DNA from 2 places in the Verrucosispora sp. WMMA2044 genome. Region 1 is predicted to be linked to the other one. Evidence: riboswitches for the same ligand, from Rfam matches in the RefSeq annotation. Region 1 holds a riboswitch; the other holds the start of a gene.
What was found. A riboswitch is a leader RNA that binds a small molecule or an ion and turns the genes downstream of it on or off. The one in region 1 is predicted to bind cobalamin.
Positions count from the first base shown of each region.

Region 1 (14,706 bases):
GCTGCTGGTGCGTCCGTCCCGGATCGCGACGGTCCGTTCGACCTGGCCGCTGACCGCCGGATCGTGCGTCACCACCACGATGGTGACGCCGTACCGGCGGTTGACCTCCCGGAGTACGCCGAAGACCTCCGCGGACGTGGCACCGTCCAACTCGCCGGTCGGCTCGTCGGCGAGCAGGATCCGCGGCCGGTTGGCCAGCGCCACCGCGATCGCGACCCGCATCTGCTGCCCGCCGGAGAGTTGCCCGGGGCGCCGATCGGCGCAGTCGGCGACACCGAGGCTGTCCAGCAGCTCGGCGGCGCGCTCCCGGCGCTCCCGCTTCGCGGTACGGGCCGCCGTCATCGGCAGGTCCACCATCTCCCGCGCGGTCAGGTACGGGATCAGGTTGCTCGCCGTCTGCTGCCGTACGAACCCGACGGTGTGCCGCCGGTACTCCACCCGATCCGCGCGGGACATCGTCAGCAGGTTCCACCGGTCGACCCGGACCCGCCCGGTGGTGGGGGCGTCGATGCCGGCCAGGATGGAGAGCAGTGTCGACTTGCCCGATCCGGAGGCACCGACGACGGCGACCAGCTCACCGCTGGCCACGGCCAGGTCCAGTCCCTGCAGTGCCTGCACCTCGACCGAACCGGTCTGGTAGATCCGCACCAGGTTCTCGCAGACGATGAGCGCGTCCCGGCCGAACTCGGGGGCGCGCGCGGACGACTGCGGCAGGGACAGCGGTGTGCTGACCATTTCTTGCCTCCGTCCCCCGCCGACTCAGATTGAAGCGGTTTCGCAACCGGCGGCTTCGTTGACCATGCCCCTGGGTGGCTTTCCTGCGTTCCTGGAAGTCGCACGTCGCGGCGCGGGCGGCGGGGTAGGGCGTGGTGGCACCCCGCGACCTCGCCGCCCGCGGGCTCGGCATCGGGCAGGTTGCGATCGTGCTTCGCGAGCTTCCAGGCGCACGCCGACGCTGGCACGCTGAGGCGGACGGAGAGGTTCACCGGCCGGAGACGGCGTGCCGGCGACCACGCCGTGTTGCCGGGCAATCGATGAAATCTCACGCCGTCCCGACCGGGACCGCTTCAGGAAGGCTCACGATGTCCACGACCACATTCACCGCCGCCGCGGCGGGCCCGGTGCGCCGCACCGGCCAGGCTCGGGCCGCGTACCTGCTGCTCTGGACGTTTGTCCTGGTCAACCTGGTGATCCTTCAGGTCATGTTCGCTCATCCGAGCCGGCCGACGCCCAACACCCTGACCGCGATCGGCCGTTTCCTCGGCCTGCATCTGGCTTTCGTGATGGCACTGCAACTGCTGCTGATCGGCCGGGTGCCGTTCCTGGAACGGCGGATCGGCATGGACAAGCTCACCAACTGGCACCGCTGGACCGGGTTCGCGATCTTCTGGCTGGTCGTGCTGCACCCGACGTTCGTGCTGCTCGGCTACGCACAGATCGACCGGATCTCGTTCTTCGCCGAGATCCCGAACCTGGCCAGGCAGATGCCGGTGCTACTCGGCATGATCGCCGCAGTCCTGATCGGCGTGCTGGCGTCCACCTCGGTACGGATCGCCCGCCGCCGCATGTCGTACGAGACGTGGCACGCCATCCACCTGGTGGTCTACGTGGTGATCGTGCTGTCGGTGATCCACCAGATCTACGAGGGCGCCTCGTTCGCCGGCAGCGCCGTCGCGAAGGCGTACTGGTGGGGGTTGTGGGCCTTCGCGGTCGGCTCGTTGCTGACCAACCGCCTGGTCGTGCCGCTGGTGCGCAACGTCCGACACCGGCTGCGGGTCGTCGCGGTGGTGCCGGAGACCGACAACGCCGTGTCCGTCCACGTTGCCGGCCACCGCCTCGACCGGCTGCGCGCCCGTCCCGGCCAGTTCTTCTGGTGGCGCTTCCCGGGACACAACTCCTGGTGGCAGGTCAACCCGTGGTCGCTGTCGGCGGCCCCCGACGGTCGCACGCTGCGGCTGACGGCGAAGGCGATCGGCACCACCAGCGCCGGGCTGCGGCAGTTGCCGGTCGGCACCCGGGTCTACGCCGAGGGACCGTACGGTGCCCTCACCACCGCCGCCCGTACCCGGGAGAACACCCTGCTGATCGCCGGTGGTATCGGCATCACTCCGATCCGGGCGCTGCTGGAGGACCCGGAACTGACCGGAGACGTCGTGGTGCTCTACCGGGCCCGCACGACCGCCGACGCGGTACTGATCGGTGAGCTGCGCGATCTGGCCGAGGCCAGGGGCGCCCGCCTGCATCTGCTGACCGGTCGCACCGCCGACGGCAGCCAGCCGTTCAGCCCGGAGAGCCTGAGCGACCTGGTTCCCGACATCGCCGAGCGCGACGTCTACCTGTGCGGTCCCGCGGCGATGGCCAGCACCGTGCAGCGCAGCCTCCGCGCCCTGCGGGTTCCAGCCCGCCAACGGCATGTCGAGGCGTTCCGGTTGGGGGTGTGAACCTCACCGGCCGACAGTGCGCGGGCGAGCGGAAGGGGCCCGGGAAACCCGTCGCGGACCGTGACGGCCTGCTGCTAGTTTGTCCAAGGCCGTGCGAGAGACCGAGGAGGTGGTACCCGTGAACGTTTCGACATGGGTGCTCCCCCGCGGGGTCACGGTCGGGCGGTAGGTCGTCCGGGAGCGCCTTTCATGCGTACTCCCGAAAGGCACGACCATGCGATTCACCTCCGAACGACACCTCGACGACGGCGTTCTCGAGCGCGCGTTCACGCTCGGCGACATCCCGGGTTTCCTGTGGACACCCGCGTTCGCGACAGCACAGGTCCCGCTGATCCTGCTCGGTCACCCGCCACTCGGGCTGGGCCGGATGTACCCACGTTTGGTGGCGCGGGCCCGGCGCGCCGCAGCGGATGGTTTCGCCGCCGCCGCGATCGAGCTGCCCGGCAGCGGTGACCGGCCGCGTTGGGCCGCTGCCGAGCGGGCCCGCGCCGAACTGCACCGGGTGCTGGCGGCGGGCGAGGCGGTGAGCGACGAGATCGTGGACGCTCTCGTCCTCCCGCTCGTCGACCGGGCCGTGCCGGAATCGCAGGCTGCCCTGGACGCCTTCCTGTCGCTGCCCGAGGTCGGCGGCCCTGTCGGGTACTCGGGGGGAGTGATCTCGATCGGCATTCGGCTCGCGGTGGTCGAGCCCCGGATCGTGGCCGCCGGGCTTTTCGCCGGAAGTTTCGTGCCGCGCCTCATCGTCGAACAGGCCCGGCAGGTCACCATTCCGCTGCACGTGCTGTTGCAGTGGGATGACGAGGGCAACGACCGGCAGGCGGCGCTGGAGCTGTTCGACGCCTTCGGCTCCACGGAGAAGACGCTGCACGCCAACATGGGCGGACACACGGGTGTGCCCTGGTACGCGGGGGAGGACGCGGGCCGGTTCTTCGCCCGGCACCTACGCTAGCCGGGCCTCGGCCGGCTCGCCGTCCCGCAGGCCGGGCACCCCGGGCCCAGCCGCCGGTGTGGCCCGTACGATGGCCGGTGGTGCTGGTTCGTCCCGCCCGTGTGGGTGGGGCGTCGCAAGAGGGAACCCGGTGCGAATCCGGGACTGCCCCGCAGCGGTGAGTGGGAACGACCGCCGTCAACAAAGCACTGGACCGTGAGGTCTGGGAAGCGACGGCCAGTAGGCGACCTGGTGTCATGCCCGCGAGTCCGAAGACCTGCCAGTGCTGCGCACGCCGCCGGCGTGCGTCGCCGGCGGTCCCGTGGGAGGACCAGGGCGGAAGCCGGTACCCGAGGTGTACCCGTCTTCCCTCCCGTGTCCGCCGGACACTTCGAGGGAAGGAACCCTTGGTGAGTACCGCATTCGGGCAGAGCACCGTGCTCGGCTACCCACGCATCGGCGCGAACCGTGAACTGAAGAAGGCCGTCGAGGCGTACTGGGCCGGCACCGTCGACGCCGAGGCTCTGGCCAGCACCGCCGCTGGGCTGCGGGCGCAGGTGTGGCGGACGCTGCGCGACGCCCGTCTCGACGCGATCCCGTCGAACACCTTCTCCTACTACGACCAGATGCTCGACACGGCGGTCGCTGTGGGCGCGGTCCCGACCCGGTTCAGCCGGCTGGGCCTGTCCGCGCTGGACACCTACTTCGCCATGGCACGTGGTGTCGACGCCGAGCCGGCGTTGGAACTGACGAAGTGGTTCGACACCAACTACCACTACCTGGTGCCGGAGATCGCCCCGGACACCGTCTTCACCGCCAACCCGGCGAAGGCGCTGGACGAGTACGCCGAAGCCCGCGGCCTGGGCATCACCACCCGGCCGGTGTTCGTCGGACCGGCCACGTTCCTGCTGCTGGCCAAGGGCGTCGATCCGTTCGCCCGGCTCGACGACCTGGTCCAGGCCTACGCCCGGATTCTCGCCGAGCTGGCGCACGCGGGCGTCGGCTGGGTGCAACTGGACGAGCCCGCCTACGCCGCCGACCGCAGCCCAGCCGAGATCGACGCCCTGGGCCGCGCCTACACCCGGCTCGGTGAGCTCACGCACCGACCGCGGATCTTCGTGGCGACATACTTCGGCGACCTCGGCGACGCGCTGCCGGCCCTGCTGGACACCCCGGTCGACGCCGTCGGCCTGGACCTGGTCGCCGGCGCGGGCAACCTGCACCGTCTCGCCGCCGCCGGACCACTTGGTGGCAAGACCATCGTCGCCGGCCTGGTCGACGGTCGGAACGTCTGGCGTACCGACCTGCGGGCCGCCGTAGCGGCCGGCGCGACGGTCGCCGGACTGGCCGACCACGTCGCCGTCTCCTCGTCCTGCTCGCTGCTGCACGTGCCGGTCGACCTGTCCGCCGAGACACACCTCGACCCCCGGCTGTCCGAGCGGCTGGCGTTCGCCCGGCAGAAGGTCGACGAGATCGTCCTGCTCGGCCGGGCGCTGCGCGACGGCACCACGGCGCTGCCCGCGCCCCTGCCGGCCACCCCGGCCGACTGGCGTCACGACGACGTACGCGGCCGCCTCGCCGCGCTGCGCCCGGCCGACCGGCAGCGCGGCGACTATCCCACCCGGGCCGCCCGGCAGCAGCAACGGCTGGGCCTGCCGGAGTTGCCGACCACCACGATCGGGTCGTTTCCGCAGACCGCCGAGCTGCGCCGGGCCCGCGCCGCACACCGGGCCGGCAGCCTCGACGACGCCGGCTACGCGTCGCGGATCCGCGCGGAGGTGGCGCAGGTCATCCGGTTGCAGGAACGACTGGGCCTGGACGTGCTCGTGCACGGGGAACCGGAGCGCAACGACATGGTGCAGTACTTCGGCGAGCAACTCGACGGCTTCGCCGCCACGCGTCACGGCTGGGTGCAGTCCTACGGCTCCCGCTGCGTACGCCCGCCGATCATCTACGGCGACGTGTCGCGCAGGGCCCCGATGACCGTCGAGTGGTCGACCTACGCGCAGTCGCTGACCAGCAAACCGGTCAAGGGCATGCTCACCGGCCCGGTAACCATCCTGGCCTGGTCGTTCGTCCGCACCGACCAGCCCCTCGCGGACACCGCCGACCAGGTCGCGCTGGCCCTGCGCGACGAGTGCCGCGACCTGGAGTCCGCCGGGATCCGGGTCATCCAGGTCGACGAACCAGCGCTACGGGAGACGCTGCCGCTGCGCAGGGCCGACCAGCAGGCGTACCTGGACTGGGCGGTGGCGGCGTTCCGCCTGGCCACCAGCGGCGTCGCCGACGACACCCAGATTCACACCCACCTGTGCTACTCCGAGTTCGGCGAGGTGATCGGCGCCATCGACGCCCTCGACGCGGACGTCACCAGCATCGAGGCGTCCCGGTCCAAGATGGAGGTGCTCGACGACCTGGCCGCGATCGGCTACGGCCGGGGCGTCGGCCCGGGCGTCTGGGACATCCACTCGCCCCGGGTGCCGTCGCGCGACGAGGTGATCGAGGCGCTGCGTCGGGCCGTCGCGGCCGTGCCGGCCCGCCGGTTGTGGGTGAATCCGGACTGCGGCCTGAAGACGCGCGGCTATCCGGAGGTCGAGGCGTCCCTGCGGCACCTGGTCGCCGCCGCCGAAGAGGTACGCGGGAGCTGACCGCACCGGGCCGGGCGGTACCGACGACACGCGACCGCCCGGCTCGTGGTCGGTGAGCCCGTCGCCGACCGCGCCCGGACCGGGGCACCCGCACCCCGCCCGGGACCGCGACGTGGCAGGTGGTGACCTTGCTGCGCAGCGGCCGCTCGTACGGCAGACTCGGCGGATCATGCGTTACGGGCCCGGTGGTGCTTCCGTGGCGGCGCGGGCCGGCGAGTGGGAGGTGTGACGTGCGGATCGCGTTGTTCGTGACGTGTCTGGCGGACACCCTGTTTCCCGAGGCGGCGAAGGCGACGGTGCGGTTGTTGGAGCGGTTGGGGCATGAGGTGGTGTTCCCCGACGGGCAGACGTGTTGTGGGCAGATGCACGTCAACACCGGTTACCAGGCGCAGGCGGTGCCATTGGTGCGGCGGCATGTGCGGACCTTCGATCCGTTCGACGTGATCGTGGCGCCGTCGGGGTCGTGTGTGGGGTCGGTGCGGCATCAGCACGCGGTGGCGGCGCGGCGGGCCGGTGATGTCCGGTTGGCGTCGCGGGCGGAGTCGGTGGCGGGGCGGACGTTCGAGTTGTCGGAGCTGCTGGTGGACGTGCTCGGCGTGACCGATGTGGGGGCGTTCTTTCCGCATCGGGTGACGTATCACCCGACGTGTCATTCGTTGCGGATGCTCGGGGTGGCTGATCGGCCGGTGCGGTTGCTGCGTGAGGTGCGGGGGCTGGACCTGGTGGAGCTGCCGGCGGCCGATCAGTGTTGCGGGTTCGGTGGCACGTTCGCGGTGAAGAACGCGGACACCTCGACGGCGATGTTGGCGGACAAGCTGCGGCACGTGGTCTCCACGGGTGCCGAGGTCTGCACGGCCGGGGACGCGTCGTGTCTGATGCACATCGGTGGCGGGTTGTCCCGGTCGGGTTCTGCGGTGCGTACGGTGCACCTGGCCGAGATCCTGGCCTCGACCGAACACGACACCGTTGCCGACGAGCGGGGTGAACAGGTGGTGCGATCGTGACCCGGGCCTTCCTCGGCATGCCGACGACCGCGCCGAGGGGCGTCGGGCACCTGCGCGGCGAGCAGACCTTTCCGGCGGCGGCGCGGCAGGCTCTGGCCGACCCGCAACTACGCCGCAATCTCGGGCATGCCACGGCGACGATCCGGGCGAAGTCGGCTGGTGTGATCGCCGAGGTGCCGGACTGGGAGCAGCTACGGGCGGCCGGTAGCGCGATCAAGGCCGATGTGCTGGCCCGGTTGCCGGAGCTGCTGGAGCAGCTTGAGGATCGGGTGAGCGCGGCCGGGGGAGTGGTGCACTGGGCCGCCGACGCGAACGAGGCGAACGCGATCGTCGTCGACCTGGTGCGGGCCACCGGCAGCGACCGGGTGATCAAGGTCAAGTCGATGGTGACGCAGGAGATCGGTCTCAACGAGGCCCTCGAGGCGGCCGGGATCGCGCCGGTGGAGACCGACCTGGCGGAGCTGATCGTGCAGCTCGGTGAGGATCGGCCGAGTCACATCCTGGTGCCGGCGATCCACCGGAACCGGGCCGAGATCCGCGAGATCTTCCTGCGGGCGATGCCGGGGGTGGATCCGGGGTTGACCGACGAGCCGGCGGTGCTGGCGGCGGCGGCGCGTCGGTTTCTGCGGCAGACGTTCCTGTCCACGCCGGTGGCGGTGTCCGGGGCGAACTTCGCGGTCGCGGAGACCGGCACGTTGGCGGTGGTGGAGTCCGAGGGCAACGGGCGGATGTGTCTGACTCTGCCGCGCACGTTGATCACCGTGATGGGTGTGGAGAAGGTGGTGCCGACCTGGCGGGACCTGGAGGTGTTCCTGCAACTGCTGCCCCGGGCCTCGACCGGGGAGCGGATGAACCCGTACACGTCGATGTGGACCGGGGTGAGCCCGGGTGACGGGCCGCAGGAGTTTCATCTGGTGCTGCTGGACAACGGTCGCAGCGCGGTGCTCGCCGACGAGGTGGGCCGGCAGGCGTTGCACTGCATCCGCTGCTCGGCCTGCCTGAACGTGTGTCCGGTGTACGAGCGCACCGGTGGGCACGCGTACGGGTCGGTGTATCCGGGGCCGATCGGTGCGGTGCTGTCCCCGCAGCTGACCGGGGTGGCCGACAACGCGTCGCTGCCGTACGCGTCGTCGCTCTGCGGGGCCTGCTACGACGCCTGCCCCGTTAAGATCAACATTCCGGAGCTGCTGGTGCACCTGCGCGACCAGGCGCCGCATCCGCGCGGTGAGTCGGCCGCGATGGCCGCCGCCGCGTACGCCATGGACCACCCGGCGCTGTACGCGGCGGCGCAGCGCGCGACCCGGCTGAGCCGGCTGACCGGCCAGCGTGGTCGGGGCCTGCCACCGCCGCTGTCCGGCTGGACCGCCAGCCGTGACCTGCCCGAGCCCCCGGCGCAGACGTTCCGGCAGTGGTGGGCGAGCCGGTGACCGCCCGGGAGGTCATCCTCGCCCGGCTCCGCGCCGCCCTCGACCCCGCACCGGCGCCGGTCGAGGTGCCGCGCGAGTACCGGCGCGACGCCCCGGTCGACCTCGACCGGCTGGTCGACCGACTCACCGACTACCGCGCCCACGTGCACCGGGTCGCCGAAACGGCCGTCGCCGACACCGTCGCCGCCATCCTGCCGACCGGCGCGACCGTCGTCGTGCCACCGGCACTGCCACCGGCCTGGCTGCCGGCGACGGTGACCGCCCGGCCCGACGACGACCTCGACAACAGGCAGATCGCCGCCGCCGACGCCGTGATCACCGCCGCTGCCGTCGCCATCGCCGACACCGGCACCGTCATCCTCGACGGTTCACCCGACCAGGGCCGCCGCGTGCTCAGCCTCCTACCCGATCTGCACATCTGCGTGATCCGCGCCGCCCAGGTCGTCGCGGGCGTGCCGCAGGCGCTGGCCCGGCTCACTTCACACCGGCCGCTGACCTGGATCAGCGGCCCGTCCGCCACCAGCGACATCGAACTCAACCGGGTCGAAGGCGTCCACGGCCCCCGCACCCTGCACCTCATCCTGTTGCCTTGAGGTGGCCAGCAGGTCGACAGCAGGAGTCTCAGATGCCGAAGCCGCCGGTGCCCGCGAGGCCCGTGCCGCCGGCCCGCCGTGGTTGCTCCTGCTGTTCGAGCCGGTACTGCCAGTGCCCGGCGAACCGGCTCCACCACAGTTCGAACCCTTCCTCGCCGAGGAGTTCCACGGCCCTCGCCACGGCGTCGGGCTCCCACCGGAACGCGGTGATCCCCTTCTGTCGCGTCATCGCCGAGATGAGCTCGTCGGCGGTCGACCCGCGCGACCCGGCCACGTGCACATGAGCGGTCTTGCCCTTGCGCACGTACCGCCAGATCGGTTTGCCGTCGATCGCCGCGATGGCCTTCTCCCGGGCGGCGATCGGGGCGTACCTCTCGTCGAGCAACCGCGAGGCCGCCTCCCGCACCGGAGCGTAGACGTTGTCGGCGGCATCGAGTGCCGCGCGGTGCCGGGCCCGGGCACGCTCGGCCGCGGCCCTGCGCCGGAACCACGGTGGATGATCGCGGGCCGCGTGCCGGTCGCGCTCGGCGGCCTGGATCGCGGTCAGGTAGCTCTCCGCCGCGGTCCGCCACTGCGCGGCCGTGGCCGGGTCGAGGTCCACCGACAGGAACAGCCAGTCCCGCTCGGCGGGGCGTAGGCCGAACCGGTCGGCCAGATCACGGTCGATGAAGTAGCGGTGCCGGGAAGCGTCGTCGACCCACACCACGGTGAGCACCGCGACGGGCTCGTCGTCCCATCTGATGGTTGTCGTCCTGCCCTCCCGGCGGGCGATCATGCCGCCGCGTGGCAGCGGAATCTGGACGCGGTAGAGGATGGTCCAGGTCGTCTCCACCGAGTCATTCTGCGCCGGGTCAGCCACGAACGAGCGCGACGCGGAGCGCGCCCCCGTCGCCGGTGTGCCGGTTGGTCCGCCGTGACGCGGCACTGAGGCGGCCGTGAGGCCACCACGGATCGTGGGATACCTGCCGCGTCGTCCCGTCGGGGCGTAAACGTCTCGCGGCAGGTACGAAGTGGAGTGCACGATGCGAACTCGATCCAGGCTCGCCCGGCTCTCGGGCGCAACGGCCCTGCTGCTGGCCGGCACCGCCGTGGCCGTGGCCACCGGTGCGGGGCCGGCGCAGGCGACGGTGGTGAACGTCAGCGTGGCGGGCGCCTTCCCCAACCAGTCCGCGGTGGCGACCTGTCCGGCCGGTGAGTTCCTCGCCGGTGGCGGTGGTTCCGTCGACGGTGGTGGCGGCGACGTCACGTTGACCGACATCATTCCGAACCTGGCTACCCAGTCGGTGACCGTCTGGGCGCACACGAACCCGGGCGGGGTGGCCGGGGCGTACACCCTTGTGGCGCAGGCGATCTGCGTGCCGGGCCCGCCCCCGGCCAACTACCAGCGGGTCACCTCGGCCAGCGGCAGCAACGGCGACCCGATCAAGAACCAGGTGGCAGCCTGCCCGGCCGGCACCGACCTGCTCGGGCTCGGCGCGGAGCTGCGCACCGCCAACGGGGAGGCGTTCTACCAGCGGATCGAACCGAACGCCGCGCTCACCGCCGGGGCGGTGACCGCCGGCGCGGCCGGCGGCTTCGCCGGGCCGTGGGAACTCGTCGGGTACGCCATCTGCGCCACCCTGCCCGCCAACCTCACCGGCACGCTCGTCAGCCTGACCGGGGCGGCCAACAGCGTCAGCCCCAAGGGTCAGGTGTCCGCTGGTTGTCCGGCCGGGGCGCTCGCCACCGGCGTCGGCGCCACGGTCGACGCCACCGCCACCGGCAACGTCCTGCTCACCCGGGTGACGGCGACCGTCGCCCAGAACAACGCCCAGGCGATCGCCGCCGAGGACGGGATCTACCTGCCGCCGTGGGACCTGGAGAGCCACGCCATCTGCTGGGGTCCGTAACGGTTCGCGTCCCGCGCCGTCAGCGGGCGCGGCGCCTGGTCACGCCGGTCGGCGTGACCAGGCGTGGGCGCTTTCGGGAGCCCGCCGTGCGCCACCATGACGCCACCGTGACGGGCCCCGCCGATGATTCCGGCCAGCGCCACGCGAAACGTTCGCGGCAGCGTCAGCAGGAAAGGACTGTCGTCATGAGCAGGGATACGACACTCGGCACAGGCACCCGGTCGCGGTGCAGTGTCGCGGCGGCCGCAGCGGTCGTCGCGGTCGCGGCGATGCTCGTCCTACCCGGGACGGCCCACGCCGCGTACCGGCACCGGGCGGAGAGCGGCTACGACACCACGTCGTCCAAGAGCGTGACCGCGACGTGCGGGCCCGGCGAGGAGCTGATCGGCGCCGGAGGCCGGATCAGAAACGGCAACGGGGGAGTCCGGCTGGCCGCGATCGTGCCGGGCACGACCTCGGTCGTGGTACGCGGCGAGGCGTACCCGGGCCACGCGGAACCCTGGTCGGTGATCGCCGCCGCCATCTGCGCGCCGGACGACGGCACGCCGCGGGTCGTCGAGGTCTCCCCGGCCGGGTCGCGGACCGCCAGTTGCCCGACGGACCTGGTGCTCAGCGGCACCGGGTTCGACCTGCCCGCCGGGGTGCCGCTGGCCGGACTGGTCCCCGACGCCGACGGCGCGAGCGTGACCGTTCGCACGGCCTTCCACCAACTCGGCACCGGCCCGGTCGCCTACGCGATCTGTGTGGAAGGCATCCGTGCCTCGTCGGCGATCGACGAAGCGCGCTACAAGCGGTTCGCCACGACCAGCCCGGGCGGTACGTCGTCGCCGAGGATGGTGACCGTACAGCGTGAGTGGGAGGACGAATTCCCGTCGATGTCCGGCGTCGGCGGCGAGATCACCGCTCTGCCCGACCCCGCAGACCTGTTCCCGGCGCCCGTCTCCGACATCTTCATCGACGCGATGGCTCAGCTCGGCTGGGCGGAGCTGCGCGGGCGCCATCCGGGTCAACCACGACGACGCGGCACAGCCCACCGGCCAGCGCGACGACAGTGCCAGGCGTACGCCATCGGGCAGGCCGGCAACCGCGTGCAGCAACGCCTGCTCGGTCCGCTCCGACATGGCGGGCAACCCGTCGAGAACGAGCTGCGTCGTCCCGGTGGCCAGCTCCGCCAGCCCGCCGCCGAGCAGCGCGTCGACGTCGCAGTCCCGCTGCCACCGAACGGTGGGACCGGGGAACAGCCGGCGTAGCGCGCTGGTCTTGCCGTAGCCGGCGGCGGCCACCACCAGCCACAGCCTGCCGCGCTGCTGTTCCAGCATGGCGGCAGCGTGTCCCGCCGGGCGCGGCTGAGCAAGGCGATTCCCGCAATCCCGACAGCGACACCGTCCGAAGGGACAGGGAGGTGCCCGCCGACGGCACGCTGCGGCGGCTCGACCCCGACCGCACCTCGTCCTGGCGGAGGAGCACACCGCTGCCCGATCCGCTGGCGAGGCGAAGAATCGCCATGCGCCGGAGTCATGGCTTTCCCTACCAGGTCGCAGTGGTGCTCATGGCTTGGCCCGCCCAGACTCATCCCCATGGGCAGTGTCCGAAGAGGTGATCAGATGCGGGTGGCAAACGCTGAGCAGGCAGCGGCCTGGAATGGCCCGGTGGGGGCGCACTGGGCGGTGGTCACGGCGAGGTGGCAATGACCGACCATGGGATGGCCGTCGTGATCGGCGGTTACGGCGCAGTGGGTCGGGTGGTGGCCACCACGCTGGCCCGAGATTCGGCGTACGAGGTCGTTGTCGCTGGTCGTGATCTGGCGCGTGCCGAGGCCCTGGCCCGGAGCGGCCCGGGCCGGCTGACCCCGCGCCGGTTGGACCTCGACGACCCGCGGGGTCTCGACGGGTTGTTGGCCGACGCCGCCGTGGTGGTCATGTGTGTGGAGCATCGTAACGAGGCGGTGGCGCGCGCGTGCCTGGACCGTGGCGTTCCTGTCGTCGACATCAGCGCGTCAGCCGACGTGCTGGCCGGCATCGAACGGCTCGATGCCACCGCGAAGCGGACCGGGACGGCCGCCGTGCTCAGCGTCGGGCTGGCACCCGGGCTGACCAACGTGCTGGCCCGACGCTGCACCGAACGCCTGCCATCCGCGACCTCCGTCGACGTGACGATCCTGCTGGGTACGGCCGGTGACCACGGGCCCGACTCGGTCCGCTGGACGGTGGCGGGACTGACGGCTCCGCCCGACCGGGCCCGACGGCCGGGACGGGCCCGGGTGGACCTGCCCGGGTTCGGCGTACGCACCGCGTACCCGTTTCCCTTCTCGGATCAGTACACGTTGACCCGTACGCTCGGCGTCCCGGTGACCACTCGTCTCTGTTTCGACTCCGGCGCGGTGACGGCGGCGTTGTTCGGGCTGCGTGCTGCCGGTGCCTTCCGGCTGGCGGATCGGCTGGGCGGGGCTCGCCTGCTGACCGGCGCGTCGAGCCGACTGCGGCTCGGCGGGGACCGGTTCGTGATGCACGCTTCGGCCACCGATGGGGGCGGGAGGCAGGTGTGGTCGGCGGTGACGGGCCGTCGAGAGGGTCACGCGACCGGCGTGGTGGCAGCGGAGATCGCCATCCGCCTGATGGGTCCCGTCGCCGTTGCCGACCGAGCTGACGACGGGCCGGATCCCGGCCACGTCCAAAGGATGTGAGCAGTGCTGCGACGAGTGTCAGCCGGCCGGGGCGCCTGCCGGTTGTCCGGGCGGTCGGTCATCACGCGTCGGCGACCAGTGCCTGGCTGAACCATTACTCCGGTGCATGGTGGGTAGGTTCCGATCCCGGTGCCTCGGGCGAGGGACTGAGTCAGGGTGTCGGCCCGGGTACGGTTAGCGGCGGTCGGATGTGCGGGCGTCGACCCGGGCGGCAGTGGTGGCCCGGTGCGGCGGACCGGGGAGGAGTGGGTGTGACGCGGCGCAAAGCCCTTGTGGTCCGAGGGGGGTGGGAGGGACACCGGCCGGTCGAGGCGACGGAGTTGTTCATCCCGTTCCTCGAACGCAGCGGATACGCGGTACGGGTGGAGGGGTCGACGGAGATCTACGCCGACGCCGCCGAACTGGCCGACACCGACCTCATCGTGCAGTGCATGACGATGTCGCAGATCACCGCGGAGCAGGTGGCGGGGCTGGCCGCGGCGGTCGTCGCGGGTACGGGTTTCACCGGCTGGCACGGCGGTGTCGTCGACTCGTTCCGCGCCTGTTCGGACTACCTGCACCTGGTGGGCGGGCAGTTCGCCACCCATCCGGGCGTCGAGCCGTGCGACCGTGGCGGCGGCGAGGCGGACAACTTCCTGCCGCACTCGATCACGGTCACCGAGCTGGGCCGGGAGCATCCGATCACCGCCGGGATCGAGGACTTCGATCTGGTCACCGAGCAGTACTGGGTACTGCACGACGACCTGATCGACGTCCTGGCCACCACCACCCACCCGACCCGGGAGTGGCACCCGTGGCACCGGCCGGTCACCTCACCGGCGATCTGGACCCGCCACTGGGGCGCCGGGCGGATCGTGGTGACGACTCCGGGCCACAGCCTCGACGTGCTGGAGCACGCGAGCGTCCGTACCGTCATCGAGAGGGGGATGGTGTGGGCGACCCGCACGGCGTCGGCGTCGTAGGTCTCGGGTTCATCTCCCGCGCGTACCTGCACACGCTCGCCAACCATCCCACCGTGCGCGTCGTCGCGGTGGCCGACCTGGACCCGGCCCGAGCCGACGCCGCCGCCGCCACGATTCCCGGCGCCGAGGCG
Region 1 covers NZ_CP114913.1:1,698,920-1,713,625, forward strand. The annotation lists gene O3597_RS07755 (ABC transporter ATP-binding protein) at 1-735, opposite strand, end outside; gene O3597_RS07760 (ferredoxin reductase family protein) at 1,083-2,441, shown strand; gene O3597_RS07765 (alpha/beta hydrolase) at 2,656-3,390, shown strand; cobalamin riboswitch at 3,458-3,669, shown strand; gene metE (5-methyltetrahydropteroyltriglutamate--homocysteine S-methyltransferase) at 3,780-6,017, shown strand; gene O3597_RS07775 ((Fe-S)-binding protein) at 6,248-7,021, shown strand; gene O3597_RS07780 (LutB/LldF family L-lactate oxidation iron-sulfur protein) at 7,039-8,448, shown strand; gene O3597_RS07785 (LUD domain-containing protein) at 8,433-9,041, shown strand; gene O3597_RS07790 (hypothetical protein) at 9,070-9,873, opposite strand; gene O3597_RS07795 (hypothetical protein) at 10,064-10,930, shown strand; gene O3597_RS07800 (hypothetical protein) at 11,116-12,180, shown strand; gene O3597_RS07805 (saccharopine dehydrogenase NADP-binding domain-containing protein) at 12,618-13,613, shown strand; gene O3597_RS07810 (ThuA domain-containing protein) at 13,865-14,575, shown strand; gene O3597_RS07815 (Gfo/Idh/MocA family oxidoreductase) at 14,545-14,706, shown strand, end outside.

Region 2 (14,706 bases), 1.1 Mb from region 1:
GTACTCGCCCAACTCGGCGTCCTGCTCGGCGGCGCTGCGTACCCGCTGCTCCCACTCGGCGGCCTCCTCGGCCAGGTCGGCCATGGGCACCGGCAGGTCGAGCACCTCCTCGACCCGGTGCAGCAGGGCGAGGGTGGCCTTCGGGCAGGGCGGGTTGTTGGCGTAGTGCGGCACGTGGACCCAGAACGAGACGGCGTCGACCTCGGCGCGGGTGCAGGCATCGTGCAGCACGCCGACGATCCCGGTCGGCCCGTCGTAGCGGGTCGGGGTGAGCTGGTAGCGGCGCGCGGCGTCGGCGTCGGAGGCGCTGCCGCTGATCGGCAGCGGCCTGGTGTACGGCACGTCGGCCAGCAGGGCACCGAGCAGCACCACCCGCTCGACCTCCAGGCTGTGGCAGATCTCCAGCACCTGCTCGCAGAAGGTCCGCCACCGCATGCTCGGCTCGATCCCGCGGATCAGCACCACGTCCCGCTCGGTGCCGGCCGGGCTGGCGACCGTGAACCGGGTGGTCGGCCACTCGACCCGGCGGGTGGCACCGTCGGACATGGCGATGGTGGGCCGGCTGACCTGGAAGTCGTAGAAGTCCTCCGGGTCCAGTTCGGTGACGGGCCGGGCCTCCCACACCTGCTCCAGGTGCTCGACCGCCGCGGTGGACGCGTCCGCCGCGTCGTTCCACCCCTCGAAGGCGCAGATGGCGACCGGGGACCGCAGCACCGGCAGCCCGTCGAACTCGGTCACGCCGTCACCTCCTGCTCGTCACCGGCGGTCCGGGACGCGGTCCCGGTCGTCCGCCCACGGTGCGTGGCGGTGTCGCTGTAGTCCTTCACGTCAGTCAGCCTACGTGCCGGGCCCGGACCCGGCCCGTCGGCCGCGCCGGATGGGCCGGGCGTCGGCGCCGCCGCCGGGCTGCGCGCAGGCCATGATGTTGGGCATTGCCGGCGAAAACGGGCAACGTGATCCCGATGACACAATGTGGGATCGGATGGTACGCGGGGGTGCGGGCCCGCCCGACCGCACTAACCTGAGGTGGTGCGTACTTCGTTGCTCGACGCGTTGACCGACCGGATCCTCGTCACCGACGGGGCGATGGGCACGATGCTGCAGGCTGCGGACCTCACCCTGGACGACTTCGACGGTCTGGAGGGGTGCAACGAGATCCTCAACGTCACCCGGCCGGACGTAGTCCGTGGCGTGCACGAGGCGTACCTGGCGGCGGGCGCGGACTGCGTGGAGACGAACACCTTCGGCGCGAACCTGGCCAACCTCGGCGAGTACGACATCCAGCACCGGATCCGGGAGCTGTCCGAGGCCGGTGCCCGGATCGCCCGCGAGGCAGCCGACGCCTACAGCTCGTCCGAGCGGCCCCGGTTCGTCCTCGGCTCGATCGGCCCTGGCACCAAGCTGCCCACCCTCGGTCACGCCGCCTACGCCACGCTGCGCGACGCCTACCAGGAGAACGCCGCCGGGTTGATCGAGGGCGGCGCGGACGCGCTGATCATCGAGACCTGCCAGGACCTGCTTCAGGTGAAGGCCGCCGTGGTCGGCTCGCACCGGGCGATGGCGGAGTTGGGCCGCAAGGTCCCGCTGATCTGTCACGTCACCGTGGAGACCACCGGCACCATGCTGCTCGGCAGCGAGATCGGTGCCGCGCTGACCGCGATCGAGCCGCTCGGCGTCGATCTCATCGGGCTCAACTGCGCCACCGGTCCGGCGGAGATGAGCGAGCACCTGCGTTATCTCTCGCAGCACGCCCGGGTGCCGCTGTCGGTGATGCCGAACGCGGGCCTGCCGCAGCTCACCGCCGACGGCGCGGCCTACCCGCTGACTCCGGTGGAGTTGGCCGACGCCATGGAACGTTTCGTCACCGAGTACGGCGTCTCCCTGATCGGCGGTTGTTGCGGCACCACCCCGGAGCACATCAGGCTGCTCGCCGAACGGCTGGGCGGGACCCGGCCGGTGGCCCGTGAGCCGCGTACCGATCCGGGTGTCTCCTCGATCTACCACCACGTGCCGTTCGCGCAGGACGCCAGCGTGCTGATGGTGGGGGAGCGGACCAACGCCAACGGCTCCAAGGCGTTCCGGGAGGCGATGCTCGCCGCCGACTGGCAGTCCTGTGTGGAGATCGCCCGAGGTCAGGCCCGCGACGGTTCGCACCTGCTGGACCTCTGCGTCGACTACGTCGGCCGGGACGGCACCACCGACATGCGTGAGCTGGCCGGCCGGTTCGCCACCGCCTCCACGCTGCCGATCATGCTGGACTCGACCGAGCCGGCGGTGATCGAGGCCGGCCTGGAGATGCTCGGCGGCCGGTGCGTGGTCAACTCGGTCAACTTCGAGGACGGCGACGGCCCTGACTCCCGGTACGCGCGGGTGATGCCGGTGGTCGCCGAGCACGGTGCCGCCGTGGTCGCGCTGCTCATCGACGAGGAGGGCCAGGCCCGCACGGCGGAGTGGAAGGTACGGGTGGCCGAGCGGCTGATCGAGGACCTCACCGGCCGGTGGGGGTTGCACCGCTCGGACATCCTCATCGACGCGCTGACCTTCCCGATCGCCACCGGTCAGGAGGAGACCCGCCGCGACGGCATCGAGACGATCGAGGCGATCCGGGAGATCGCCCGCCGCTGGCCCGGGGTGAACTTCACCCTGGGCATCTCGAACGTCTCGTTCGGACTGAACCCGGCGGCCCGGCAGGTGCTCAACTCGGTCTTCCTGCACGAGTGCGTGCAGGCCGGGCTCACCTCGGCGATCGTGCACGCCAGCAAGATCCTGCCGATGTCGAAGATCCCCGACGAGCAGCGTGAGATCGCCCTCGACCTGATCTACGACCGGCGTCGCGAGGGCTACGACCCGGTGCAGCGGTTCATCGAGGTCTTCGAGGGCGTGGACGCCGCCTCGGCACGTGCCACCCGGGCCGAGGAGTTGGCGGCCCTGCCGCTCAACGAGCGGCTCAAGCGCCGGATCATCGACGGCGAACGCAACGGCCTGGAAGCCGATCTCGACGCGGCGATGGCGGCCGGCACCGCCCCGCTGCTCATCATCAACGACATCCTGCTGGACGGCATGAAGGTCGTCGGTGAGCTGTTCGGCTCCGGTCAGATGCAGCTGCCGTTCGTGTTGCAGTCCGCCGAGGTGATGAAGACCGCGGTGGCGTACCTCGAACCGCACATGGAGAAGGCCGACGACGGCGGCAAGGGTCGCATCGTGCTCGCCACCGTCAAGGGCGACGTGCACGACATCGGCAAGAACCTGGTCGACATCATCCTGTCCAACAACGGCTACGAGGTGGTGAACATCGGCATCAAGCAGCCGATCTCCGCCATCCTCGACGCCGCCGAGCAGCACCGCGCCGACGCCATCGGCATGTCGGGGCTGCTGGTCAAGAGCACCGTCATCATGAAGGAGAACCTGGTCGAGATGGCGTCACGCGGGGTCGCGGAGCGCTGGCCGGTCCTGCTCGGTGGTGCGGCGCTGACCCGGGCGTACGTCGAGGACGACCTGCGGTCGATGTTCCCCGGCCAGGTGCACTACGCCCGCGACGCCTTCGAGGGGCTGTCCCTGATGGACCGGGTGATGGCCGCCAAGCGCGGCGGCGCCCCCGTGGTCGACGCCGAGCGGGAGGCGGCCCTGGCGGCCCGGCGGGCCCGCCGGGAACGGCAGCGCGCAGTGGTCGCCGAGTCGCTGCCGGAACTGCACGACACCTCGGTACGCTCCGACGTCGCGGTCGACGTGCCGGTGCCGGTCGCACCGTTCCACGGCACCCGGGTGGTCAAGGGGGTGCCGCTTGCCGACTACGCGGCGCTGCTGGACGAACGGGCCACCTTCATGGGCCAGTGGGGGCTGCGCGGTGCGCGCGGCGGCAAGGGCCCGTCGTACGAGGAGCTGGTGGAAACCGAGGGCCGGCCGAGGCTGCGCTACTGGCTGGACCGGCTGATCGCCGACCAGGTGCTGGAGGCGGCCGTGGTGTACGGCTACTTCCCGGCCTACTCCGAGGGCAACGACCTGGTCGTCCTGGACGAGAACGGGCACGCCGAGCGGGCCCGGTTCACCTTCCCCCGGCAGCGGCAGGAGCGGCGGCTGTGCCTGGCCGACTTCTTCCGCCCGCGCGGCGAGGACCTGGACGTGGTCGCGTTGCAGCTGGTCACCGTCGGCCAGCCGGTCAGCGAGTACGCGGCCAAGCTGTTCGCCCGCAACGAGTACCGCGACTACCTGGAGGTCCACGGCCTGTCGGTGCAGCTCACCGAGGCCCTCGCCGAGTACTGGCACAAGCGGGTCCGGGCCGAGCTGAAGCTGCCCGACGGCCGTACCGTCGCCGACGACGACCCGGCCGACCTGGCCGGCCTGCTGCGCACCGACTACCGGGGCTGCCGGTACGCGTTCGGCTACCCGGCCTGCCCCGACCTGGAGGACCGGGCGAAGATCGTGGAGCTGCTCGGCGCCGAGCGGATCGGCGTGCAGCTGTCGGAGGAGTTCCAGCTGATGCCGGAGCAGGCCACCGACGCCATCGTCGTCCACCACCCCGAGGCCAGCTACTTCAACGCCAAGTGATCACCGCAGGTGCCGCTTTGCGCTTTGCCGGTGACACGGAATGACGGCGGTCACGGTGCCGCAGCGGCCAGCACCACCACGCCAGTCGGCCTGGTCCCGATCACCGTCAACGATCTCCGACGCCTGTTCCACGCCCTGATCATCGAACCACCCGGCGCGTCGGCGACGTCATCGCCTGTCCTGGTCCGACCACTGGAGTACTAGGGCCACTGGACGGCCTCGACGACGAGTTCTGCGGAGCACGAATTATCATCGATACGCTCGGCTCGGATGGTGAGCGATGACTTGCCCTTAGGCACGCGTAGTTCCTGGCCCCCAGAACCAGCCATGCCATTGCCGAGAGCTTCGCCATCAGCGAGAAGCTCCCACCGAACCTGCGCGCGGTCCGAGCAGCCGTCAACGGCGATGCTCAGATCCCTCTGGCGTGCCGGACCCGAGAGGGTGGCCTGTGCCTGAATTGTCTGTCTCGACGAGTCGAGGAACCAGCGATTAATGCATGTAGTGTGCATTGCGAAGTTGAGACCCGTGGTCGTGCATTCCTGCTGTGCCGCGTCGCCGATGGAGAACCGCATTTCGGTGCGATTAGGAATCTCAGGAAGAAGTAGGGCAGCGATGACCGACAATGCTGGGAAGCCAAGTAGCACGCCTGCCACACCGAGCCTGCGGCGCGTCTTCCTGTGCAGGATGTCTTTGGCGGTCGTACACTCGGATTCGTATGCGGCCAGTATTTCTGGCTTGTCCAGGGAGAGCGCCAACGCGCGGACAAAGGGCCTCGCCATTTCCAGCGTCGCCTTCATCCGAGAGGAGGTGTTCGATGCTTGCACGGCCACGATGACAGCAACTAGCGTACCTGTTATCGCCGCAAACCAGGACCCCCGTTCCAGCCAGTCCGTCCAGTCCGACATGGCTCTCCCTCTCCACCGCTCGGCAGTTGCAGGAAATACGAGCGAGCATAGACGAACGTCCGACCGGCAGTGGACGAAAGATGCTCGTGTGGATCGTCAAGCGCCAGAGAAGCGTAGGAAAGCATCGGGCCGTACTACTCAGGACTAGGACGAAGGGCGAGCGGAGTTGGACAAGCTTGTCCGCGGCAAGACGGGCTCGCGTGTCGACCGCTGTCTCGGCATGCCGTTGCTGAGTACCGTCGACTGTGGCGGCCCGCCGGTGGCCGGCCTTGGTCCGCTGCCCAGGAGCAACGCCATGCCACCAAGCGCACACACCATCGTTGACCCGCGATTCCCGGCTGAGCTGGCCCGGTTACGCCGAGAACGTGGCCTGTCGCTGCGTCAGTTGGCCGCAGCGGTGAGCCATGGCAAGAGCGTCATTCATCAGCTGGAGACAGGGCAGACCCGGCCAGCCGTCGACGTCGCCGTCCGCCTCGATGACGCGCTGGCCGCCGGTGGTGCGCTCGCCGCGATGGTCGTTGACGTTCCCGATGGCGGCCGGCGGGCTGCCTACGTCGCCGCGCATCCGGGCCGTGTAGATCTGGCCGGGGTTCGCATCCTGGGCGACGTGCTCGCCGGATACCGGCGGCTGGAGGACTCCATCGGCGCCGCAGCCGTCCTACCGCCCGTGCGCGTCCAACTCGACACGATCGGGTCGCTGCTGCGCGAGGCTGGCCACCAAGTGCGGCCGGCGGTGGTCGACATGGCTGCGCAGTGGGCGCAGTTCGCCGGTTGGCTCGGTATCGCCAACGGTGACGACCGGACCGCCCGTGTATGGCTGGACCGCAGTCTGCAATGGTCCACAGAGGCCAGCAACGCCGACCTGACGGCGACCGTACTGTCCTTCCAGGGCCACCGGGCGGAGGGTCGCGGCGACCTGCCAGAGATGATCGGGCTGTCCCGGGCCGCCCGGATTGATCCGCGAGCCAACACGGCGTTGCGCGCGTACTCCGCCGGCCAGGAGGCGCGTGGGCTGGCCATGGCTGGGGCGTGCCCGACCGACGTGCGGCAGATGCTCACGCAAGCCGCCGACCTGGCCACCGAGGCGGCAGAGACGCCACTGCCCGCGTGGGGGTACTGGTACACCCCGGCCTTCTACGCGGTACAGCAGGGCATCGTGTGGCGGTACTTGGGCGACCGGGACGCGCGGGCCAACGACCGAGCCGTCGAACTGTTGACCGCCGGCACGGCGGGGGTGGACGAGACGGCCGAGAGCGCCGACTGGCACGGTCGGCACCTCGTGCACCTGGCCATCGCCCACGGCCGGGCCGGGGACAGTGGCTCGGCGCAGCGGGTGCTGGAGCGGGCACGGTCCATCGCGGTGTCAACGGCCTCCCGACGCCTGGCCGGGCAGGTTGACGCCGCTGTCCGCGACTTGGGCCTGTCCGTCAACCCGTAGCGGACACCGAGCCTCTGACCTGGGCACACGCCGTCATCGCACGATGTTTGCGGGTGGCGGTGGTGTTCCCCCGTGCAGCGCCGCCACCCCCTTTACGACCTGGCGGAGGTGGCGGCGGTGGGCGTGTGGCGCAGGTTTCGGTGGTGGCTGCGGCGGCGGTGGTCCGTGCCGCCGGCCGGCACCGGGCAACGGTGGCAGGAAATCGAGCAGGACGCGGCCCGGCGACGCCTGCTCGATCAGGCGCGGCGTAACGCGCGGTGGCCGGCATGACCGGGCGACCCGTGCGCTACCGCGACGCTATGGCCGCTGAAGCGATCCGGATCGGTCGCGCTGTCGACGCCCTGCCCTGCCGCCTTGGCGACCAGCACCTACCGCGCCGGCCGCAGTGGACGTGCGGCACCTGCGACGGCGAACCGGTGTGGCCGTGCGCTCCGGCGCGGGTACGGCTCGGTGAGGCGTACGGCCGGGATCGCGTCGGGCTGTCGATGTACGTGGGCGCGCTGCTCACGGCCGCGCTGGACGACTTGCCGGCCGCAGATGCGGGTGAGCTGACCACCCGGTTCACCGCCTGGACGCGGTGCTCCTGCGGGACGTCGTAGCGTCGAGGGCCCAGCCGGAGGCAGTTTCGTACGCGGGGTGCCGTCAACTCATGTCCGGCACTGCGGCGAGCGTGATCAGGGAACCGGACGGAAGTCCGGGCCGTCGGCGGTCGTCACCAGCTCCCAGCCGAAGGCTTCCAAGGTGATGTTGGTACAGGCACCGAAGGCTTGGACCAGGCGGGCTGCCGGCCCCTCCGGAAGAGTTGCGCTGACCGTGGCGAACACCTCGGCCGGGGATGCTCCGAGCTGCTGTGCCACGATCCACGGCACCGCCAGCGCCACCATGATGTCCCGGTCGTCATCGGACGCCAAGCATCCGGCGAGTCCGGTCGCCAGCACCGAGCGACGTAGCAGGTCGACCGAGTTCTGCCGCAACGCCAGGGTGGCGAGGCGGGCACCGTAGCGGCCGAGGGCGAGCGCGGTGGTGGGTTCGAGGGAGCGTACGAAATTCTGCTCGATGCGTCGCGGCGCGCGGGCGAGGATCTGCTCCGCGAGTCGGTCCTGCTGTCCTGGGATCCGCTCCAGGTTGGGTTTCACGCGGCCAGCATGGCAGATCACGTCAAACCTTCCGGGACGCCCGAGCGCGGATCCGGAGGGACATCCGTTGCACGGACACGCCGACACACCATCTGGTGTCTTGCGTTGGTGGGTCGCCCATATATGGTGTCACCCGTAGCTGGTTCGGGCGCCCATCCGGGGCGGCCGAGGCAAGAGGGAACCCGGTGGAAATCCGGGGCTGCCCCGCAGCGGTGAGTGGGAACGACAGCCGTCACGAAGCACTGGGCTCCGGCCTGGGAAGCGACGGCCAGTAGGAGCGCGCGAGCACGCCCACGAGTCCGAAGACCTGCCAGCACGCCGCCCGCACTCGTGGGCGGCGGCCGCAGGCCGCGTGGGACGGCCGACGCCATGAACGGGCCGCGCCGCCTGCGCGGATTCCGTGGCGTCCTCCCGCGTGTCCGAGGCCCTCGGTAGACGGCGCGAGGAGAGAGACGTGACGGTCGTGCGGGAGATGGCGGCCTCCGGCCCAGCTGTGTCGGAGCAGCGCCGGCAGGTGATGCAGGTCCGCAAACGCGACGGCGCCACGGAACCGGTGGACGTGAACAAGATCGTCCGGGCGGTGGAGCGGTGGGTGGCCGACCTCGACGAGGTGGATCCGCTGCGGGTGGCCACCAAGACCATCAGCGGGCTGTACGACGGTGCCACCACCGCCGAGCTGGACAAGCTGTCCATCCAGACGGCCGCCGAGCTGATCGGTGAGGAACCGCAGTACTCGAAGCTGGCGGCGCGGTTGCTGGCCGCGTACGTGGACAAGGAGGTCCGTGGGCAGCAGGTGGCCAGCTTCAGCCAGTCCATCCGGTACGCCCACGGCCTGGGGCTGATCGGGGACGCCACCGCCGCATTCGTGGCCCGTAACGCGCGCAAGCTGGACGACGCGGTGGATCCGGACGGTGACCTGCGGTTCGAGTACTTCGGGCTGCGCACCGTCGCGGACCGCTACCTGCTGCGGCATCCGCAGACCCGCCTGGTGGTGGAGACGCCGCAGTACTGGCTGCTGCGGGTGGCCTGCGGGCTGTCGCAGACGCCGGGCGAGGCGATCGGGTTCTACCGGCTGATGTCGAGCCTGGCCTACCTGCCGAGTTCACCGACGCTGTTCAACTCGGGCACCCGGCACACCCAGATGTCGTCGTGTTTCCTGGTCGACTCGCCGCGCGACGAACTCGACTCGATCTACGAGCGCTACCACCAGGTGGCGAAGCTGTCGAAGTTCTCCGGCGGGATCGGCATCTCCTGGTCGCGGGTGCGCGGTCGGGGCGCGTTGATCCGGGGCACCAACGGCCGCTCCAACGGCATCGTGCCGTTCCTGAAGACGCTCGACGCCGGGGTGGCGGCGGTCAACCAGGGTGGCCGGCGCAAGGGCGCGGCCTGCGTGTACCTGGAGCCGTGGCACCCGGACATCGAGGAGTTCCTGGAGTTGCGGGACAACACCGGGGAGGAGTCCCGGCGTACCCACAACCTGAACCTGGCCAACTGGATCCCCGACGAGTTCATGCGGCGGGTCGAGGCGGACGGTGACTGGTCGCTCGTCGACCCGTCGGACGCGCCGGAGCTGCCGGACCTGTTCGGCGAGGCGTTCGACGAGGCGTACCGGGCGGCGGAGAAGAAGGCCGTCCGGACCGTCAAGGCCCGCGACCTGTACGGGCGGATGATGCGTACGCTCGCGCAGACCGGCAACGGGTGGATGACGTTCAAGGACGCCGCGAACCGGCTGTCCAATCAGACCGGTGCGCCCGGCAACACGATCCACCTGTCGAACCTGTGCACCGAGATCCTGGAGGTCAACAACGACACCGAGACGGCGGTGTGCAACCTCGGGTCGGTGAACCTGGGCGCGCACGTCACCGCCGACGGCGTCGACTGGGAGAGGCTGCGCGCCACGGTACGCACGGCGGTGGTGTTCCTCGACCGGGTGATCGACATCAACTACTACCCGGCCGAGCAGACGGCGGTGTCGAACCCGCGTTGGCGTCCGGTCGGGCTCGGGCTGATGGGTCTGCAGGACGCGTTGTTCACCCTGCGGCTGCCGTTCGACTCGGCGTCGGCGCGGGAACTGTCGACCCGGGTGCAGGAGGAGATCTTCCTGACCGCGCTGGAGACGTCGGCGGGTCTGGCCGAGCGGTTCGGCCCGCATCCGGCGTACGCCGAAACCCGTGCCGCGAAGGGTGAGTTGCATCCGGACCTGTGGGGCGCGGAGGTGACGCAGGCGCAGCGGTGGACCGCGCTGCGGGAGCGGATCGGCCGCCACGGGCTGCGGAACTCGCTGCTGGTGGCGATCGCGCCGACCGCCACGATCGCCTCGATCGCCGGGTGTTACGAGTGCATCGAGCCGCAGGTGTCCAACCTGTTCAAGCGGGAGACGATGTCCGGCGAGTTCCTCCAGATCAACACCTACCTGGTCCGGGAGCTGAAGGCGCGCGGGCTGTGGACGGCGCCGATCCGGGAGCAGATCAAGCGGGCCGAAGGGTCGGTGCAGGGCATCGCCGAGCTGCCGGCGGAGGTGCGGGAGCTGTTCCGGACCGCGTGGGAGCTGCCGCAGCGGGCGCTGATCGACCTGGCCGCCGCCCGGGCTCCGTTCATCGACCAGTCGCAGTCGCTGAACCTGTTCCTGAGCGCGCCGACCATCGGCAAGCTCTCCTCGATGTACCTGTACGCCTGGAAGGCCGGGCTGAAGACCACCTACTACCTGCGGTCGCGTCCCGCGACCCGGATCCAGCAGGCCACCGTCACCGTCACCCCGGCGATCAAGCCGGTCGTCGCGGTCAGCGACGCCGAGGCGTTGGCCTGCTCCCTGGAGAACCCCGAGAGCTGCGAGGCGTGCCAGTGACCACCGTTTCCGAACCCGACACCGGCCAGCGGCAGATGCTGCTCGACCCCGGCATGGACCTGACTCTGCGGCCGATGCGGTACCCGCAGTTCTTCGACCGCTTCAAGGACGCCATCAAGAACACCTGGACCGTCGAGGAGGTGGACCTGCACTCCGACCTCGCCGACCTGGCCAAGCTCTCCCCGGCGGAGCAGCACCTCGTGTCCCGGCTGGTCGCCTTCTTCGCCACCGGCGACACCATCGTCGCCAACAACCTCGTGCTCAACCTGTACCAGCACGTCAACTCGCCGGAGGGTCGGCTCTACCTGTCGCGGCAACTGTTCGAGGAGGCGGTGCACGTCCAGTTCTACCTGAACCTGCTGGACACCTACGTGCCGGACGAGCGGGAGCGGTTCGCGGCGTTCGCGGCGGTGGAGAACATCCCGTCGATCGCCCGCAAGGCCGAGTTCTGCTTCAAGTGGATCGACTCGATCTTCGAGCTGCGGGAGCTGAGGACCCGCGCGGACCGGCGGGCGTTTCTGCTGAACCTGATCTGCTTCGCCGCCTGCATCGAGGGACTGTTCTTCTACGGTGCCTTCGCCTACGTGTACTTCCTGCGGTCCCGGGGTCTGCTGCACGGTCTGGCCTCCGGCACCAACTGGGTGTTCCGGGACGAGTCGATGCACATGGCCTTCGCCTTCGACGTGGTCGACACCGTACGCGCCGAGGAGCCGGACCTGTTCGACGACGAGATGCGCCAGCAGGTCCGCGACATGCTCGCCGAGGCCGTCGAGTGCGAGGTGCAGTTCGCCGCCGACCTGCTCGAACAGGGCGTGTCCGGGCTGTCCCTGGCCGACATGCGCGAATATCTCCAGCACGTCGCCGACCGCCGGCTGGCACAGTTGGAGATCGAACCGCTGTACGGGTCGAAGAACCCGTTCGCCTTCATGGAGTTGCAGGACGTGCAGGAGCTGTCCAACTTCTTCGAACGGCGGGTGTCGGCCTACCAGGTCGGGGTCACCGGCACGGTCGCCTTCGACGACGACTTCTGACGGCGGTCCCATCCACTGACCGGGTCCGGCTCGGCGCTGATCCTGTCGATCACCGCCGAGCCGGGCCGCCGGCCGGTCTCAGACCCGGCTGGCGGTCCTTTCGACGGCGGGCTGGTCGGTCGGGTGGAACAGCAGGTGGATGGTGCCGGCGACGTCGAGGCGCTGGATGCCGATGCCGTAGACGGGTTCGAGAACGGCAGGGTCGAGGACCTGCTCGGTGGTGCCGGCGGCGGCGACCCCACCCTGGCCGAGCAGCACCAGGTCGTCGCAGTAGCGGGCGGCGAGGTTCAGGTCGTGCAGCACGACGACGGCGCAGGTGCCGAGGTCGCGTACCAGTCGCAGGATCTCGTGCTGGTAGCGGATGTCGAGGTGGTTCGTGGGCTCGTCGAGCAGCAGGTGGGTGGCCTGCTGGGCCAGCGCCCGGGCGATGAGCACCCGCTGGCGTTCGCCGCCGGAGAGGCTGGCGAACGCCCGGGATCCCAGGTGGGTGGCACCGACCCGGGTCAGGCACTGCGCCGCGATCTCGTGGTCCGTCCGGCCGGTGCGCTGGAAGGTGGTCAGGTGCGGGTTACGGCCCAGCAGCACCAGCTCGGCCACGGTGAGGGCGGTCTCGCCGCCGGCCTCCTGCACCACCACGGCCAGCCGGCGCGCGGCCTCCCGCGGCGGCAGCGCGTCCAGGTCGTCACCGTCCACGGCGACCCGTCCGGTGCCGCCGCGCAGCGCGCCGTAGAGCAGCCGCAGCAGCGTGGTCTTGCCGCTGCCGTTCGGGCCGATCAGCCCGAGGACACGTCCGGGTCGCGCGGTCACGCTCACCCCGTCGATCACCGGGTTCGCGCCGTAGCGCCAGGACACCCGGGTCGCCTGGATCACGAGTCGGCCCCGAACCGTTGCACGATGCGCTCCAGACCGTCGATCGACAGCGGGGTCGGCGGCTCGGTGAAGTTGAACAGCTGGGTCAGCACGTTGCCGTCGCGTACCGCGTTGAGCTTCTCGGCACCGGGCAGGCCGGTCAGGCCCTGCTCGACCGCGGCGGGGTCGCCGTCGCTGTAGAGCAGGATCAGCACGTCGGGGTTGCGGCCGAGCAGTTCCTCGACGGTGACCTCGAAGACCCGCTCCGGCGTGTCACCGAAGACGTTGCGGAAGCCGGCCGCCTCAAGTTGCGGGTGGGCCATGCTGGCGGTGCCGTACGCGTACGTGGTGCCGCCGCCGACCGTCGGATACAGCACGGCGGCGGTACGGCCGGACGCCGTCGAAGCTTCGGCCTGGATCTTCGCCATCCGTTGCTGGAGCGCGTCGACCGCCGTGGCCGCCTCCGTTTCGCGGCCGAACACCCGGCCGTAGGTCTCCAGCTGGCGGTAGATGTCGTCGAAGCTGGGGGTGGCGGTGTTGTCCGGGCACATGGCCGGCTCCTCCAGCAGCGGGATGTCCACCGCCGAGAGGGTGTCGCGGGACAGGTTGTCGACCTCACCGAGCACCAGGTCGGGCTCCTGGCTGATCACCACCTCCTTGGAGATCTGCAGGTGCCCGCTGGTGTCGGTCTTGTCGGTCAGCAGCGGGATGCGGTCCAGTTCGGCGAGGGTCCCGGCGTCGTAGTACTCGCTGGGGTACTGCCCGGCCCGGGCGGTGACCCGGTCCATCACGCCCAGGGCGTGCAGGTACGGCACGGCTGCGCTCTTGAGCAGCACGACCCGCTCCGGCGCGGCGTCGAAGGTCACCTCCACGCCGCAGTTGGTGACGGTGACCGGGTATCCCGGGGCGGCTGTGGCCGGCTCGTCGGCGGAACCGCCGCAGGCGGCGACCAGCAGCGCGAGAACGGTCGTGGCCGTGGTGACGGCGAGACGGGTTGCCTTCATCGGTGCTCCTCGGCTCATCGGGCGCTCAGGCGCCGGTGGCGTGCAGACGACGGATCAGGACCAGCAGGAAGGGGGCGCCGAGCAGGGCGGTGATGATGCCGATCGGGATCTCCTGGGGGGCCAGCAGCACCCGGGCGAGCACGTCGGCCCAGACCAGCAGGATGGCGCCGAGCAGCGCGGCGACGGGCACCACGCGCACGTGCGGGGCGCCGACGATGCGGCGGGCGAGGTGCGGCACGACGAGGCCGACGAAGCCGATGCTGCCGGCGGCCGAGACCAGCACGCCGACACTGAGCGACACGAGCACGAGCAGCCGCAGCCGGAACCGGTCGGGTGACACGCCGAGCGTCTGGGCGGTCTCGTCGCCGATGGCCAGCACGTCGAGGCGTCGCCCGCCAAGGCCGGCGTACCCGAGGTCACCCCGGCCCCCGAACCCCTGCTTGTCGACACCCCGCAGGATCCGACGGCCTGGACCACCGACCTGCAGTAGCGCTGGGTACACATGGTCACCGAGTACGACCGGGAGCGCGGCATCCGCCACGAGGGGCCGTACCACTGCCTACCCAGGCCCTCGTGATGCAGCCGCTACAACCCGGACACCGGACGGGCCGAGCTGACCGACGGTCAGGTATCCGATCATGCCGCCCAGCACGACGGCGGCGACCAGGAGCAGGGCGTTCCACCGGGCCAGTCCGAGGGAGCCGAGCAGCCAGAACATCACCGATCGGGCCCCCTCGGCGGACCCCGAGGCGAAGATCAGGAAGCTGGTGGTGGCGTAGAGGGCGTAGCCGACGGCGACGCCGGACAGCAGCAGCCGGATCGAGGTCACCCGTCCGCCGCTGCGGGCGATCAGGAAGACCAGCAGCGACGCGCCGAGCGCGCCGAGGAAGGCGCTGCTGGACAGGGCGTACTGCCCGAAGCCGGCGCCGGCGCCGAACAGGATCGCGGCGGCG
Region 2 covers NZ_CP114913.1:2,825,306-2,840,011, reverse strand. The annotation lists gene O3597_RS12795 (PAC2 family protein) at 1-738, opposite strand, end outside; gene metH (methionine synthase) at 1,030-4,545, shown strand; gene O3597_RS12785 (hypothetical protein) at 4,576-4,749, shown strand; gene O3597_RS12780 (hypothetical protein) at 4,746-5,450, opposite strand; gene O3597_RS12775 (helix-turn-helix transcriptional regulator) at 5,746-6,888, shown strand; gene O3597_RS12770 (hypothetical protein) at 6,961-7,158, shown strand; gene O3597_RS12765 (hypothetical protein) at 7,155-7,487, shown strand; gene O3597_RS12760 (hypothetical protein) at 7,563-8,024, opposite strand; cobalamin riboswitch at 8,148-8,354, shown strand; gene O3597_RS12755 (ribonucleoside-diphosphate reductase subunit alpha) at 8,497-10,869, shown strand; gene O3597_RS12750 (ribonucleotide-diphosphate reductase subunit beta) at 10,905-11,900, shown strand; gene O3597_RS12745 (ABC transporter ATP-binding protein) at 11,979-12,770, opposite strand; gene O3597_RS12740 (ABC transporter substrate-binding protein) at 12,767-13,753, opposite strand; gene O3597_RS12735 (iron chelate uptake ABC transporter family permease subunit) at 13,779-14,255, opposite strand; gene O3597_RS12730 (iron ABC transporter permease) at 14,313-14,706, opposite strand, start outside.
Region 2: linked by a shared signal. The riboswitch ahead of O3597_RS12755 (ribonucleoside-diphosphate reductase subunit alpha) and the one ahead of metE (5-methyltetrahydropteroyltriglutamate--homocysteine S-methyltransferase) in region 1 are both predicted to bind cobalamin.